Regions from separate parts of the Mesorhizobium sp. M1409 genome, predicted to be linked through region 1. Evidence: riboswitches for the same ligand, from Rfam matches in the RefSeq annotation. Region 1 holds a riboswitch; each other region holds the start of a gene.
What was found. Region 1 has a riboswitch for thiamine pyrophosphate ahead of thiC (phosphomethylpyrimidine synthase ThiC). Riboswitches for the same ligand answer to the same signal wherever they lie in the genome.

Region 2: it holds a riboswitch for thiamine pyrophosphate, as region 1 does, so the genes downstream of both, thiB (thiamine ABC transporter substrate binding subunit) here and thiC (phosphomethylpyrimidine synthase ThiC) in region 1, are expected to answer to the same signal.
Region 3: it holds a riboswitch for thiamine pyrophosphate, as region 1 does, so the genes downstream of both, thiC (phosphomethylpyrimidine synthase ThiC) here and thiC (phosphomethylpyrimidine synthase ThiC) in region 1, are expected to answer to the same signal.

Annotation. Positions count from the first base shown of each region.
Region 1 covers NZ_JAMYKV010000093.1:5,369-10,315, forward strand. The annotation lists gene thiO (glycine oxidase ThiO) at 1-443, opposite strand, end outside; gene thiC (phosphomethylpyrimidine synthase ThiC) at 440-2,275, opposite strand; TPP riboswitch at 2,380-2,496, opposite strand; gene NKG99_RS34320 (NUDIX hydrolase) at 2,756-3,295, opposite strand; gene NKG99_RS34325 (SDR family NAD(P)-dependent oxidoreductase) at 4,117-4,920, opposite strand.
Region 2 covers NZ_JAMYKV010000004.1:72,959-77,905, reverse strand. The annotation lists gene NKG99_RS04990 (ABC-F family ATP-binding cassette domain-containing protein) at 1-1,238, opposite strand, end outside; gene NKG99_RS04985 (thiamine diphosphokinase) at 1,240-1,884, opposite strand; TPP riboswitch at 1,972-2,086, shown strand; gene thiB (thiamine ABC transporter substrate binding subunit) at 2,129-3,127, shown strand; gene thiP (thiamine/thiamine pyrophosphate ABC transporter permease) at 3,368-4,947, shown strand, end outside.
Region 3 covers NZ_JAMYKV010000019.1:33,061-38,007, reverse strand. The annotation lists gene NKG99_RS16745 (thiazole synthase) at 1-352, opposite strand, end outside; gene thiS (sulfur carrier protein ThiS) at 356-553, opposite strand; gene thiO (glycine oxidase ThiO) at 522-1,523, opposite strand; gene thiC (phosphomethylpyrimidine synthase ThiC) at 1,520-3,355, opposite strand; TPP riboswitch at 3,459-3,575, opposite strand; gene NKG99_RS16725 (hypothetical protein) at 3,704-3,919, opposite strand; gene NKG99_RS16720 (hypothetical protein) at 4,108-4,752, shown strand.

The sequences.
Region 1 (4,947 bases):
TCATGAAGTGCTGCCATCGCCTGGCGCGGGTCGAGATGAGCCTCGTCAGGGAAGAACAATCCGCGGCGGAACCGGCCGGCGAGGTCGGGTTCCAGGAGCGCGATTTCGTCTTCATCGACACGCCGATGGCCCGACGTGCGACTGGCGAAGCGGTCGAGCTCACCGGCATCGCGCGGTGTCGCAACGACCAGCGTTCCGGCCTGTGTCACCTGACCGGGCAGTACCGCATTCCACCAGTTGGCAGCGTCGCGGCCAAGATCCAGCACCGGCTGCTCGGCGCTTTCACGCTCGCACCATGGCGCCAGCATGCCGCCGGCGAACCACGACGCATTGCCTCCAAGGCCATGCCGGATCTCGGCGACCGTGACCGTCGCGCCGCGGGCGGCGAGTTCGAAGGCGGCGGTGAGGCCGGCGACGCCGGCCCCTTTGACCAGCACCCTCATGACGGTTCCGACGCCCCTGGCATGAGCGGTACGCCGGTCTCGTCAGCAGGCATGTAGAGATCGCCACCCTCGCGGTATTTCGCCGCCATCGCAGCCATGCCCTCCTTCTGCGCTTCGGCGCGAATCTCGTGGGAGATGCGCATCGAGCAGAATTTCGGCCCGCACATCGAGCAGAAATGCGCCAGCTTGTGCGCCTCCTTGGGCAAGGTCTGGTCGTGAAAGGACCGCGCGGTTTCGGGGTCGAGCGACAGGTTGAACTGGTCCTCCCAGCGGAACTCGAAGCGCGCGCGGGAAAGGGCATCATCCCTGACTTTCGCCGCCGGATGGCCCTTGGCGAGATCGGCGGCATGCGCGGCGATCCTGTAGGTGATGACGCCAATCTTGACGTCGTTGCGGTCAGGGAGACCGAGATGCTCCTTCGGGGTGACGTAGCAGAGCATGGCCGTTCCGAACCAGCCGATCATGGCCGCGCCTATGCCGCTCGTGATGTGGTCATAGCCCGGCGCGATGTCGGTCGTCAGCGGTCCAAGAGTGTAGAAAGGCGCCTCGCCGCAGACAGCGAGCTGCTTGTCCATGTTCTCCTTGATCTTGTGCATCGGCACATGGCCCGGACCCTCGATCATCACCTGGCAGTCCTTCGCCCAGGCGATCTTCGTCAGCTCGCCGAGCGTTTCCAGCTCGGCGAATTGCGCCGCGTCGTTGGCGTCGGCGATCGACCCGGGACGAAGGCCATCGCCGAGCGAAAAGGACACATCATAGGCGCGGCAGATGTCGCAGATCTCCGCAAAATGTTCATAGAGAAAGCTTTCCCGGTGATGGTGCAGGCACCATTTGGCCATGATCGACCCACCGCGCGAGACGATACCCGTGACCCGGTCCACGGTCAGCGGGATGTAGTGCAGCCGCACGCCGGCGTGGATGGTGAAATAGTCGACGCCCTGTTCGGCCTGCTCGATCAGCGTGTCCCGGTAGACCTCCCAGGTCAGATCCTCGGCGATGCCGCCGACCTTCTCAAGCGCCTGATAGAGTGGCACCGTGCCGATCGGCACCGGCGCGTTGCGCACGATCCAGTCGCGGATGTTGTGGATGTTGCGGCCGGTCGACAGGTCCATCACCGTATCGGCGCCCCAGCGGATTGCCCAGACCATCTTTTCGACCTCTTCGGCCATCGACGATGTGACGGCCGAGTTACCGATATTGGCGTTGATCTTGACCAGGAAATTGCGACCGATAATCATCGGCTCGCTCTCGGGATGATTGATGTTGGCGGGAATGATTGCCCGCCCGCGCGCCACTTCTTCGCGGACGAACTCCGGCGTGACAAAATCCGGTATCGATGCGCCAAAGGCTTCGCCGTCGCGCTGCAGCTTGCCGCGCAGGATCTCGCGGCCGAGATTTTCGCGAATGGCGACGAACTCCATTTCGGGGGTGATGATGCCGGCGCGCGCATAGGCAAGCTGTGTTACCGCCTTGCCTGACCTGGCCCTGAGCGGCCGGTTGCGCGCGGGAAATTCCGGCGTCAGGCGCTCGCCCGTCGCGAATCCATTGTCTTCCGGCTGCACATGGCGGCCGTCATAGGCTTCGACATCGCCGCGCGCCGTAATCCACTCATGGCGAAGCCGGGCAAGGCCCTTTTCGATGCTGGTTTCGACAGTCGGGTCCGTATAGGGGCCGGAGGGATCGTAGACGATGACGGGCGGTTCGCCTGCCGTCGGATGGACGGAGATTTCGCGCATCGGCACCCTGATGTGCGGATGGAGGACGCCGGACTTGTGGATTTTCCGTGAGGCGGGCAGTGGTCCCGTCGAGACGGAGGGGGTGAGGGCATTCATCTTGAGGCTCCTTTGCTCATGCATTGGAGACCCAGTTCTGTGCCGGAAGGATGAAAAGACGCTTTGGTCGGCCTGCTCGAAACAGGACTGCGGGCGTGAACTCCCGCAAAGCGCTTGCACCGTCCCTACGCCAGTATGAACTGGATCAGGTTCAACGGGTCACTGCGCCGCGAAAGCCAGCAGTATCTCAGCCCCTTGCCGGGACTCCCCTGGTGAATGCTTCAAGTTGAACGGGCCGACGCCAGTTTGTCAAGCGCATTCGGCCCGGGTGTTGATTGGCGGTCGATCAGTGCGGGCGCAAAAGCTCGCACACGTGTCGGGAGCAAGTCACGCCTGCCTAAGTTAGATGCCGTGGCCGGACGTTGCTGGACGTGTTACCGCACCCGCGAGTGGCGGGTAGCGGGCGCGGCATCGCTAAGGGCGGCGCCGCCCGTATTGATGGCGAAGAGCCCGGTGTCTGGCGAAAAACAATGGCGAGTATTATCGGGTTGCGAAGTCCGGAGCTGCGAGGTCGTCAACATGTTGATATCGACCAGCTATCATCTCAATGAATTGATACAGAATAGCCGCTGTCGGAGCGTATATGTGATGGTCAAAGATTGGAAAGCGAATAAGACGCCGCCCGTTTTCTCCTTGACTGAAAAACTGTGCTGACCGTTCACCGGAGAGGTCAGAGAGTTTGATCCGGAAAAGTTGATCTACTTCCTCTGGATTGAGACAGAGATCGGGCTCGTTTGTAGTTGCAAAAACGACGGGTGTGACCGCATAGCCAGATTGGGTCGCATATATGTCCAAAGTACCCAATAACTGGTCAGCCGAAAGGCTGAGCGCGAGTTCTTCGAAGCATTCTCGAATAACGGTGTCCACCGCGTCTTCTCCCTGATCACCCCGTCCTCCCGGCAATGCGTATTGGCCTGCATGTGAACGCATCTTAGCGCAGCGCAACGTGAGCAAAAGGGCGGTCTCACCTGAGCCATCGTCGGCCGCAACTAGAACGATTCCAACCGCTGCTTGTTTCAAGTTCTCTGCGTGTGGGGTCCTCCGCGGCGTAAACTGCAAAAACATGGACCGGATGTGTTCAATGAAAGACAGCGAGAACGGATATGTCGGCATAGTCTCCAGGCCTCACCAGTTGGATTCTTCTTAAAATTGGGTCTCACCTGCCACTGAGTTCTCGTCCAGTGAGGATTAGAGCGTCGGTCGTTTCCGGTGCGCCCCTTCACCCCAGAGAGCCATGTGGCAAACGAAGCGCAGGGCTCTGAGCGTCCTTCCACAACACTCGCTAACCCAGAAGCGCCTTCATGCGGCCGGTTCAGAATTGACGCTATCATTAGCCCCAGGGGCGAGAGCCGCGAAAAAAAATCATCCGTCGCATGACTTTATTTCGGCTTTTCGGCTGGGTTTGCTTGGATGTAATGGGTGGGCATCGCAGCTTGAACTCACCAACCGACAGTGCCATCGCCCGCCGGCGGGCCCCAGTTGACAACGCGGTTGCCCTGCCGGTGCGCCTCCCCACCGGCAGGGTCTTTTGAAGCCCTGGGTGGCTGATGGATGCCCGCGATCAAATCTCCGCATTGCACATTAAGCATTGGCATCTTCGTTGACGAGACGGCTGCCGCGCATGCTGCAACTCCCGGCGCTGAGGCGGGGCTTCGCATCAATCAGTCTACTCGGAATCGATGAAGCAGGAAATCCTTTTCCGGGTGCCCGCGGGCGCTTGATCCTCGCCCGTCACAGCAAACAGCATTACGAAATCGCATAACCGCACATTCGCGATGAAGTGCTTGATACCGTTGATGATCCAGTGGATCCGTCCTTGACGGCGCGAGTCTTCATTCCCTTTAGGGTTTCGTCAGCTTGGCCCGATACTCCTCGTCCAAGATGGACGGCAGGGATATCTTCTTGGTTCGGGCGCCGTCGACAGCGATCATTTCACCGCTAACGAAACTGGATTCGTCACTAGCCAACCAAAGGACCGCATTTGCTATCTCCTTTGGGGATCCGATCCTTCCCACCGGGTGTAGTTGCGCCAATTCCCGCTCGACCAAGCTTCGGTCCGGGTGGAGCTCTAGGTAGGACCGATTAAGGTCAGTCTCGATCCAACCGGGACAAACGGTATTGCAGCGTATTCCATCAGGTCCAAGGTCGACTGCGAGTCCAATCGTAAGACCGTGCACGCCGGCCTTGGTGGCGGCGTATGCTGTATGCCAGGGGTTGACCATAAAGCCCTCAACCGACCCAATATTGACGATCGTGCCTAAGCCGACACGTCTCATTTCTGGGGCCACATGCTTGGCCATGAGAAACGGACCGCGGAGATTGACCGCCATAAGTCGGTCCCAATCCTCGCCAGTCTGTTCGTCGATGGACTTATGCACGATGATACCAGCATTGTTGACCAGGACATCGATCCTGCCAAACTTCTGAAGGACGTCGTCAACGAATGCACGAACCGACGCCTCCTTTGTGACGTCAAGACGTATAAACGCGAGCCTCTCGACGCTGACAGGGAGAGAGTGCTCGTCAAACAAATCGCCGACGACAACCATTGCCTCTTCATCAGCGAGCCTCTCGGCAATCGCCCGACCTATGCCTCGATTGCCACCGGTTACGACGACAACTTTGCCTGATAGCCGATTACCCAAAAATTCCTCCTATCCTGCAGTGCGCCG
Region 2 (4,947 bases), on a different contig from region 1:
AGCCGCGCTCGCTCGCCGCCGGACAGCTCGCGCACCGGCGTGCGCGCCTGTTCCGGCTTGAACAGGAAATCCTTCATGTAGGAGACGACATGGCGCTGCTCGCCATTGATGACCAGGTTCTCGCCGCGCCCGTCGGTGAGATACTGCGCCAGTGTCTCCTGCGGGTCGACGGCCTCGCGCTTCTGGTCGAGCGTGGCGATCTCCAGATTGGTGCCGAGCCGCACCGAACCGGCGTCGGGCTTCATCTCGCCGGTCAGCATCTTCAAGAGCGTCGTCTTGCCGGCGCCGTTCGGCCCGACCAGACCGACCCGATCGCCGCGCTGGATGCGGGTCGAAAACCCCTTGACCACGGTGAGATCGCCGAAACTCTTCTCGATGTTCTTGGCCTCGATCACCAGCTTGCCGGATTCGGCGGCGTCGCTCGCCACCATGGTGGCCGAGCCTTCGGCGCCGCGATGTCCGCGAAAACGCTGGCGCATGGTTTGCAACTCGCCCAGCCGGCGCATGTTGCGCTTGCGCCGCGCCGTCACGCCGTAGCGCAGCCAGTGCTCCTCGCGCACGATCTGGCGGCCAAGCTTGTGCTGCTCGCGTTCTTCCTCTTCCAGCACCAGGTCGCGCCATTCCTCGAAATGGCCAAAACCCTTGTCCAGCCTGCGCGTCTGGCCGCGATCGAGCCAGACGGTGGCGCGCGATACACGCTCGAGAAAGCGGCGGTCGTGCGAGATGACGATCAGTGCCGATGAGGTGCGGACGAGCTCCTCTTCCAGCCATTCGATCACCGAGAGGTCGAGATGATTGGTCGGCTCGTCGAGCAGCAGGATGTCGGGTTCGGGCGCCATGACGCGGGCAAGGGCCGCGCGCCTTGCCTCGCCGCCGGACAGGTCGTTCGGCCGCTCCTCACCCGAGAGGCCGAGATGCTCCATCAGATAGCTGGCGCGGTACGGGTCGTCGGCGGGTCCGAGTCCGGCCTCGACATAGGCGCGGACACTGGCAAAACCCTCCATGTCGGGCATCTGCGGCAAATAGCGGACGGTCGCCGAAGGCTGGCGGAACACCTCGCCGTCCTGCGGCTCGATCAGGCCGGCGGCGATCTTCAGCAGCGTCGACTTGCCCGACCCGTTGCGGCCGACCAGCGCGATCTTGTCGCCGGCAGAAGCGGTCAAGGCGGCGCCATCGAGTAGCGGCGTGCCACCGAAGGTCAGTTTTATCCCGTCGAGGTTGAGAAGGGGCGGGGCCATGTCAGCTTTCAGGTAAGGGAAAAGGATGAGCGAGCAGCATCGCGCGGCCGTGGCCGAGCGCGATTTCGAGGCGGCCCTTGACCTCATTGGAAATGGTCAGCGACGAACCGAACGCCACCTTGACGTGATTCAGTGGCCATTTGGCGCCATTGACGGTCAGGCCGGCGAGTTCGGAAAAGCCGAGCACCGAAAACAGCGTGCCGTCGGCATAGTCGAAACCGGCCCTGCCGTGGAGCAGGGGAACGCCCTCCTGGGCGCCGCTGGTCAGCAGCACCTCCGTTCCGGCCTCGGCAAGGCGCAGGGCAAGCGCAAGATGCAGGAAAGCGTGGTCGGCGCGCTTGCCGCCGAAGGCGCCGGCGAGCACCAGGCTGGTCGCGCCGAGCTCCAGTGCGGCTGCGATGGCCAGTTCGCCATCGGTTTGGTCCTTTTCCGCCGAGAAGGTCCGGCGGGGGACAGTGGCGAGATTTTCCGGCAGGTTGGCCGGCACGGAATCGAAATCCCCCACCCACAGTTCCGGGACTAGGCCGAGCAGCCGCGCATGGCCGATGCCGGCGTCGGCGGCAATCACGCGGGAGCCTTCGACCTGGCGGTCGAGCCGTGGCGTGCGGATGAGGTCGCCGCCAAGCAGGATGGTGAATGTGCTCATATCGTGTGGCCCTTACCAGCCTGGCACCGGAAACGGAAGGCGGCAAACTCCCACTTGCGTGAGGGATCGGCCGGGCCTATGTGTCGAAACGCTCTAACGGGGTGCCGAACGCGATCTTCGCGGACCGGCTGAGAGGCAGTCTCGCCAACCCGCTGAACCTGATCCGGTTTGTACCGGCGGAGGGATTAGACGTTTCGGACAGTCCGACGCCTCAATTCCTTCAATTCGAACGAAGGAGGCGCCGATGCGCACGCTTTTATACGCTCTTGTCTCAGCCATGACCGTGGTCTTGTCCGGGCCGGCCTTGGCCAAAGACAAACTCACCGTCTACACATATGAGAGTTTCACCGCCGACTGGGGTCCGGGTCCCGTGGTGAAGAAGGAATTCGAGGCCGAATGCGGCTGCGATGTGGAGTTCGTCTCGGTTGCCGATGGCGTCGCGCTGCTCAACCGCGTCAAGCTGGAAGGCGCATCGACGAAGGCCGATATCGTGCTTGGCCTCGACACAAACCTTACCGCCGATGCCAAGGCCACCGGCCTGTTCGCGCCGCATGGCGCGGTGGCGGATGCCACTGTGCCGGGCGGCTGGAGCGACGACACTTTTGTCCCCTTTGACTACGGCTACTTCGCTGTCGTCTACGACACGGAGAAGCTGAAGAGCCCGCCGAAGAGCCTGAAAGAACTGGTAGAAGGCAGCGCCGACGACAAGATCGTCATCCAGGATCCGCGCACCTCGACGCCGGGCCTCGGCCTGCTGTTGTGGGTCAAGTCTGTCTATGGCGACAAGGCGCCGGAGGCCTGGGCCAAGCTGAAGGCGAAAGTGCTGACCGTGACGCCGGGCTGGAGCGAGGCCTACGGCCTGTTCACCAAGGGCGAGGCGCCGATGGTGCTGTCCTACACGACGTCGCCGGCCTACCACATGGTGGCGGAAAACACCGAGCGCTACCAGGCGGCCTCCTTCGAGGAGGGCGAGTACCTGCAGATCGAGGTGGCGGGCATCACCACGACAGGGGCCAAGAACCCGCTGGCCGAAAAGTTCATGGCCTTCATGACCGGACCGAAGTTCCAGGATGCCATCCCCGAGACCAACTGGATGTTCCCGGCAGGGAAGACCGACAAGCCGCTCAACCCGGCCTTCGACAAGCTGGTCAAGCCGACCAAGACCTTGCTGTTCAGCCCCGAAGAGGTCGCCGCCAACCGCAAGGCCTGGGTGGATGAGTGGCTGGCGGTGATGAGCAAGTAATTTGGTCCTATGATCGAAAGATGAGTGTCCTACGGCGCCCCCCTCTGTCCTGCCGGACATCTCCCCCACACGGGGGGAGATTGGCTGTCGTCGGCGATTTCGCCAATCGCCAACGTTGCTGGAATGAGCGAGGCGCGGAAACTGCCAATCTCCCCCCTTGTGGGGGAGATGTCCGGCAGGACAGAGGGGGGCGCGAAGGAACGCGGCCTTCGCTAAGAACCTCAAGTCAGGTGGTCCAGCGTGCAACGCGCGTCTGACCCCCGCATCAGCGCCGGCATCCTCGCGCTCGCCGCAATCGCGCTGCTCATCGGCGGCGCGTTTGCCGGCCTGCTTTTCGAAGGCGGCCACGATCTTTCGGGCGCCTGGGCAGCCTTCGATCCCTATCTGCTGCGCGTCGTGCGCTTCACGCTCTGGCAAGCGGCATTGTCGACGCTCCTCTCCGTCGGGCCGGCGCTGTTTGTCGCGCGGGCGATGTCGCGGCATCCACGCTTCTTCGGCCGCGCCTTCATCCTGCAACTGTTCGCCATACCGTTGGCGCTGCCGGCCATCGTCGCGGCACTCGGCGTGCTGGCGCTTTATGGCCGCGCCGGCTATTTCGCCGGCGTGTTCACGGTGATCGGCGGTGGAAGCTGGTCGGGCATCTACGGCCTGTCGGGCATTCTCGTCGCCCATGTCTTCTTCAACCTGCCGCTGGCGACAAGGCTGTTCCTCGAGTCGCTGCAGACCATACCGGCCGACCAATGGCGGCTGGCGAGCCAGCTCGGCATTGCAGCGCGGCCGGCGTTCAGGCTGATCGAATGGCCAACGCTGCGTGCGGCATTGCCGGGTGTCGCCGGGCTAGTCTTCATGCTTTGCATCACATCCTTCACCATTGTGCTGACGCTCGGTGGCGGGCCAGCAGCGACGACGCTGGAGGTCGGCATCTACCAGGCGCTGCGCTTCGATTTCGATCCCGCGCGGGCGGTGACGCTGACGCTGCTGCAGATCGCCCTGACCTTTATCGTGGTGCTGGCCCTGACGCGGCTGGGCGCCAATGTGGTCGGCGACACCAACCTGCCGGTTGCGCAACGCCGCTATCTCTCGGTCAAGAGGAGCGAGACCTGGCTGAACGCCATGGTCATCGTCTTGGCGCTGCTGTTCGTCGTCGGGCCGATGGCGGCGACGGTGACGGCCGGGTTGGGTGCCGATCTCGGCCGGCTGGCCGGCGAGGCCACCGTGCGGCAGGCGGCTCTGACCAGTGCGGTGCTGGCCTTCCTGTCCGCACTGCTCTCGGTGATGCTATCGCTGGCGTTGACCGTGGCGCGCCGGGCGCTGGCGTTGAACCGCCGGGCTGGCCTCCGGACAATGCTTGAGCATGCCACCGATACAGGCGCCGGCTTCGTCCTGGTCGTGCCGCCCATCGTCGTCGGCGCCGGCTGGTTCCTGTTGCTGCGCCATGTCGGCGATGTCTTCGCCATCGCCCCGGTCATGGTCGTCACCGTCAACGCGGTGATGGCGATGCCGTTCGCCCTACGGGCCGTCCGTCCCACCTATGATGCGGCGAGCGAGCGTCACGAACGGCTCTGTGCACAGCTCGGCATTGCGGGCTGGAACCGGTTGGTGCTGGTCGACTGGCCGTCGCTGCGTCGGCCGCTCGCCACCGCCTTCGCTTTCGCCATGGCCCTGTCGCTCGGCGATCTCGGCGTCATTGCCTTGTTCGGCAGTGATTCCGTGCAGACATTGCCCTACCTTCTCCTGGCGCGCATGGGCAGCTACCGCACCGAGGATGCCGCCGGCCTGGCACTGCTGCTCGGCCTCGTCTGCCTCGCCCTGATCGTGGC
Region 3 (4,947 bases), on a different contig from region 1:
GGGCGGCTTCGACCAGCCCGAACACGTCCGGCTGCAGCGTGTCGTGGTTGCCGATCACTTCGAGCTTGATCCAGTTGGTGCCGAAAACTTCGCGCGCCATCTTCGCGGTCGTGACCGCTTCCTTGACGGAGTGGCAGCCGGCAGTGTTGGGCAGGATTCTGACGCCGAGCGAGCGGATCAACGACCAGAATTTTTCGCCGGCCCTGCCGCCTGCCATCTCACGGCGCAACGAGACGGTCACCACCGACGTGCCCGACGCCTTGACAGCCTCGGCAAGGATGGCCGGCGAAGGATATTGCGCGGTGCCGAGAAGCAGGCGCGACGGACGCTCGGTTCCATAAAGCTCTAACATGATCTAGCCTCCCTGCATGGGCGAGAGGATTTCGACCCGGTCGCCATCGCTTAGCTGGAATTCCGCCCGGTTGGCTTTGTGCACGAGGTCGCTGTTGACGGCCGTTGCCAACCAATCGCCCTCGTAGTCGAGCGCGGCAAGCAGCTCCGCCAGCGTGGCGGTGGCAACCTCATGCGATTCGCCGTTGACCATCAGTTTCATGAGCAAGTTCCTTGGTTGCGTCTTGATTGAAAACCAGGTCGGCAGCCTGGCGCGCCATGGCGGGGGCGAGAAGAAATCCGTGACGATAGAGCCCGTTGATCGCGACGGTGTCTCCGTTCATTTCGACGCGCGGCAGGTTGTCGGCAAAGGCTGGACGAACGCCGACACCGGTTTCAACGATCTCGGCCTCGCCAAAAGCCGGATGGAGGGCATAGGCGGCACCCAGCAGCTCCATCATCGAACGCGCCGTGACTGGTCCGGCGGACTGGCTTTCAATCATCGTCGCGCCGATCATGAAACGGTGGTCGGTGCGCGGCACCGCATAAAGCGGGAAGCGCGGATGAAGCAGCCGGACCGGGCGTGACAGCGAGATATCAGGGGTGCGCAGGATGAGCATTTCGCCGCGAACGCCGCGCAGCCTGTCATCGGCGGCTGCCATTCCCGTGCAATCGATCTGACGATCGAAACCAAAAACATGCTGGGGGTCGGCGCCGAAGTGGAATTCGACACCCATGGCCGCGAGCTTGTGATGAAGTGCTGCCATCGCCTGGCGCGGGTCGAGATGAGCTTCATCGGGGAAGAGCAATCCGCGCCGGAAGCGGCCGGCGAGGTCGGGTTCCAGCAACGCGATTTCCTCTTCACCGACACACCGATGGCCCGATGTGCGGCTGGCGAACCGGTCAAGCTCGCGCGCATCGCGCGGCGCGGCGAAGACCAGCGTTCCCCGCCGTGTTACCAAGCCGGGCGTTGCGGCATTCCACCAGTTGGCGGCGTCGCGTCCGAGATCCAGCACCGGCTGCTCGGCGCTTGCACGCTCGCACCATGGCGCCAGCATGCCGCCGGCGAACCACGACGCATTGCCTCCAAGGCCATGCCGGATCTCGGCGACCGTGACCGTCGCGCCGCGGGCGGCGAGTTCGAAGGCGGCGGTGAGGCCGGCGACGCCGGCCCCTTTGACCAGCACCCTCATGACGGTTCCGGGGCCTCAGGCATGAGTGGGACGCTGGTCTCGCCAGTTGGAATGTAGAGATCGCCGCCCTCGCGGTATTTCGCCGCCATGGCCGCCATACCCTCCTTCTGCGCCTCGGCACGGATGTCGTGGGAAATTCGCATCGAGCAGAATTTCGGCCCGCACATCGAGCAGAAATGCGCCAGCTTGTGCGCTTCCTTGGGCAAGGTCTGGTCGTGGAAGGACCGCGCGGTTTCGGGATCGAGCGACAGATTGAACTGGTCCTCCCAGCGGAACTCGAATCGCGCGCGGGAAAGGGCATCATCCCTGACTTTCGCCGCCGGATGACCTTTTGCCAGGTCGGCGGCATGGGCCGCGATCTTGTAGGTGATCACGCCGATCTTGACGTCGTTGCGATCGGGAAGACCGAGATGCTCCTTCGGCGTGACGTAACAGAGCATGGCGGTGCCGAACCAGCCGATCATGGCGGCCCCAATGCCTGAGGTGATGTGGTCGTAGCCCGGCGCGATGTCGGTTGTCAGCGGTCCAAGCGTATAGAACGGCGCTTCGCCGCAGACAGCGAGCTGCTTGTCCATGTTCGCCTTGATCTTGTGCATCGGCACGTGGCCGGGGCCCTCGATCATCACCTGGCAATCCTTCGCCCAGGCGATCTGCGTCAACTCGCCGAGCGTCTCCAACTCGGCGAACTGCGCCGCGTCGTTGGCATCGGCGATCGAGCCCGGACGAAGGCCGTCGCCGAGCGAAAAGGATACGTCGTAGGCTCTGGCGATGTCGCAGATCTCCGCGAAATGCTCGTAGAGGAAGCTTTCCCGATGGTGGTGAAGGCACCACTTGGCCATGATCGACCCGCCGCGCGAGACGATACCGGTGACCCGGTCAACGGTCAGCGGGATATAATGCAGCCGCACGCCGGCGTGGATGGTGAAATAGTCGACGCCCTGCTCGGCCTGTTCGATCAGCGTGTCGCGGTACACCTCCCAGGTCAGATCCTCGGCAATGCCGCCAACCTTCTCGAGCGCCTGGTAGAGTGGCACCGTGCCGATCGGCACCGGTGCGTTGCGCACGATCCAGTCCCGGATGTTGTGAATGTTGCGGCCGGTCGACAGGTCCATCACCGTATCGGCGCCCCAGCGAATCGCCCAGACCATCTTTTCAACCTCCGCGGCCATCGAGGAGGTGACAGCGGAGTTGCCGATATTGGCGTTGATCTTCACCAGGAAATTGCGGCCGATGATCATCGGCTCGCTCTCCGGGTGGTTGATGTTGGCGGGAATGATCGCGCGTCCGCGCGCCACCTCGTCGCGCACGAATTCCGGCGTGACGAAATCGGGAATAGCGGCGCCGAAGCTTTCACCGTCGTGCGGCAGCTTGCTGCGCATGGTCTCGCGGCCGAGGTTCTCGCGTATGGCGACGAACTCCATCTCAGGCGTAATGATGCCGGCGCGCGCGTAGGCAAGCTGGGTCACCGCCTTGCCGGCCTTGGCCCTGAGCGGCCGGTTGCGAATGGGAAATTCCGGTGTCAGGCGCTCGCCCGCCGCGAATCCGTTGTCTTCCGGCCGGACATGACGGCCGTCATAGGCTTCGACATCGCCGCGTGCCGTAATCCATTCATGGCGAAGCCGGGCGAGGCCTTTTTCGATGCTGGTTTTGACAGTCGGGTCCGTATAAGGGCCGGACGGATCATAGACGGTGACGGGCGGTTCGCCTGCCGTCGGATGGACGGAGATTTCGCGCATCGGCACCTTGATGTGCGGATGGAGGACGCCAGACTTGTGGATTTTCCGTGAGGCAGGCAGCGGCCCTGTCGACACGGCGGGGGTGAGGGCATTCATCTTGAGGCTCCTTTGCTCATGCATTGGAGACCCAGTTCTGTGCCGGAAGGATGAAAAGACGCTTCTGTGGACCTGCCGAAATAGGACCTCGGGCGTGAACTCCCGCAGAGCGCTTGCACCGTCCCTACGCCAGTATGAACTGGATCAGGTTCAACGGGTCACTGCGCCGCGAAAGCCAGCAGTATCTCAGCCCCTTGCCGGGACTCCCCTGGTGAATGGGTCGAAATTGAGCGGGCCGACGCTATTTTGTCAAGCGCTTTTGGCCCGCGGCTTTGATCGGTCGCCAATCAAGTCGTGCGGGAAGGCTGATGAATGTGTCGGGGAAGATTTGGCGGTAGGCGTCGGTGCTCATGGTTTGCCCTCGTGCCGAGCGCCTGGGCCGAGGAGTTCGCGCAGGAACTCCTGCATCCAGATCGGAACAGCGGAGAGACCAGCGCGCAGATCCTCGCGGATCACCTCGCCGTGCTTGGGGTCGGCAAGCGGGCGGCGCAACGTCGTCTGGATCCGCAGCTCTCTTGACCGTCGGAGCGGGCCGAACGCTACGGAAGATGCGAGCTTTTTCATTCGACCAGATCCCGTAGGTAGTGCCGGCAAAGGGGAATCCGATTTGCTGAGCGACCTGCAGTTCGGAAAGAAGGTTTGGTCAAGCAATGGGATAGAACTCCATCCAATTCGTGGAGCAGGGAACTTGCTTCTTCCCGTCAAATGCCGGATGAAAGATGACAACTGAGGGATTGATTCGGAGCTTGTGAATGCGCGGGGTGCAAGCAGCTTTGGCCGCACTGATCCTGACCGGTCCCATCACTTCCGCTCTCGCCGACAACAGTTCTCCCTTCATCTATTTTGCTACCGAAGATCCTTTCGCTGTCGGTCAACCGGCGAAGAACGACGTCTATTTTTTTGGCGGCGTTTTTGCGGCCGGATCATTTGGGAACACGATCAACGTCTTCGGCGCCGACTATACGAACAACTACATAATCGGAGCTGCTTACGGCCGCGACTTCGCCGATATTGGCGCTGGTTTCGTTCTTGGCGGTGTGACCGGGGCCGCCGTAAGGTTTGGCGAGGATGACGATACGTCAGGGGAAGTTTGGGCCGGGGTTAGGGTTCGTCACCAGGGCCTTGTCATCGGCGATCTGGCGATTGCGCCAGCACTGACGGCCGGTTTGAGTGCCGTTACGGGAACCACCGAAATCGAACGCGAGCGCGAGGTCTATTACGACGGCGACGCGTCTTTCCTTGGTTTCATCGGCGCCGAGCTTTCTTTCAGGTTAAGGCAAGCTCCCAACGTCGAGCTTGTCTATCAACTCCACCACAGATCCGGCGCCGGTGGTACGTTTGGAAATATGGGAGAGGGTTCCAACGCGAATACTGTTGGGCTTCGTTATCGTTTCTAGCTGACGCCTTAACGCTCCGACATTTTGAACGGAGCAGCTTCACAGCCTTCGACCCACGGGGAGGAAGCTCCAACTCTCTGTGGCTCATGGCGCGTTTGCTGACCCTGGCGACTGGTCCCGTGGAAGAAATCGAAACCGCTTTCGCGAGCTGCGTCAACGCAATGACCTTCGTCTGGATCATCTCCAACTCACGCT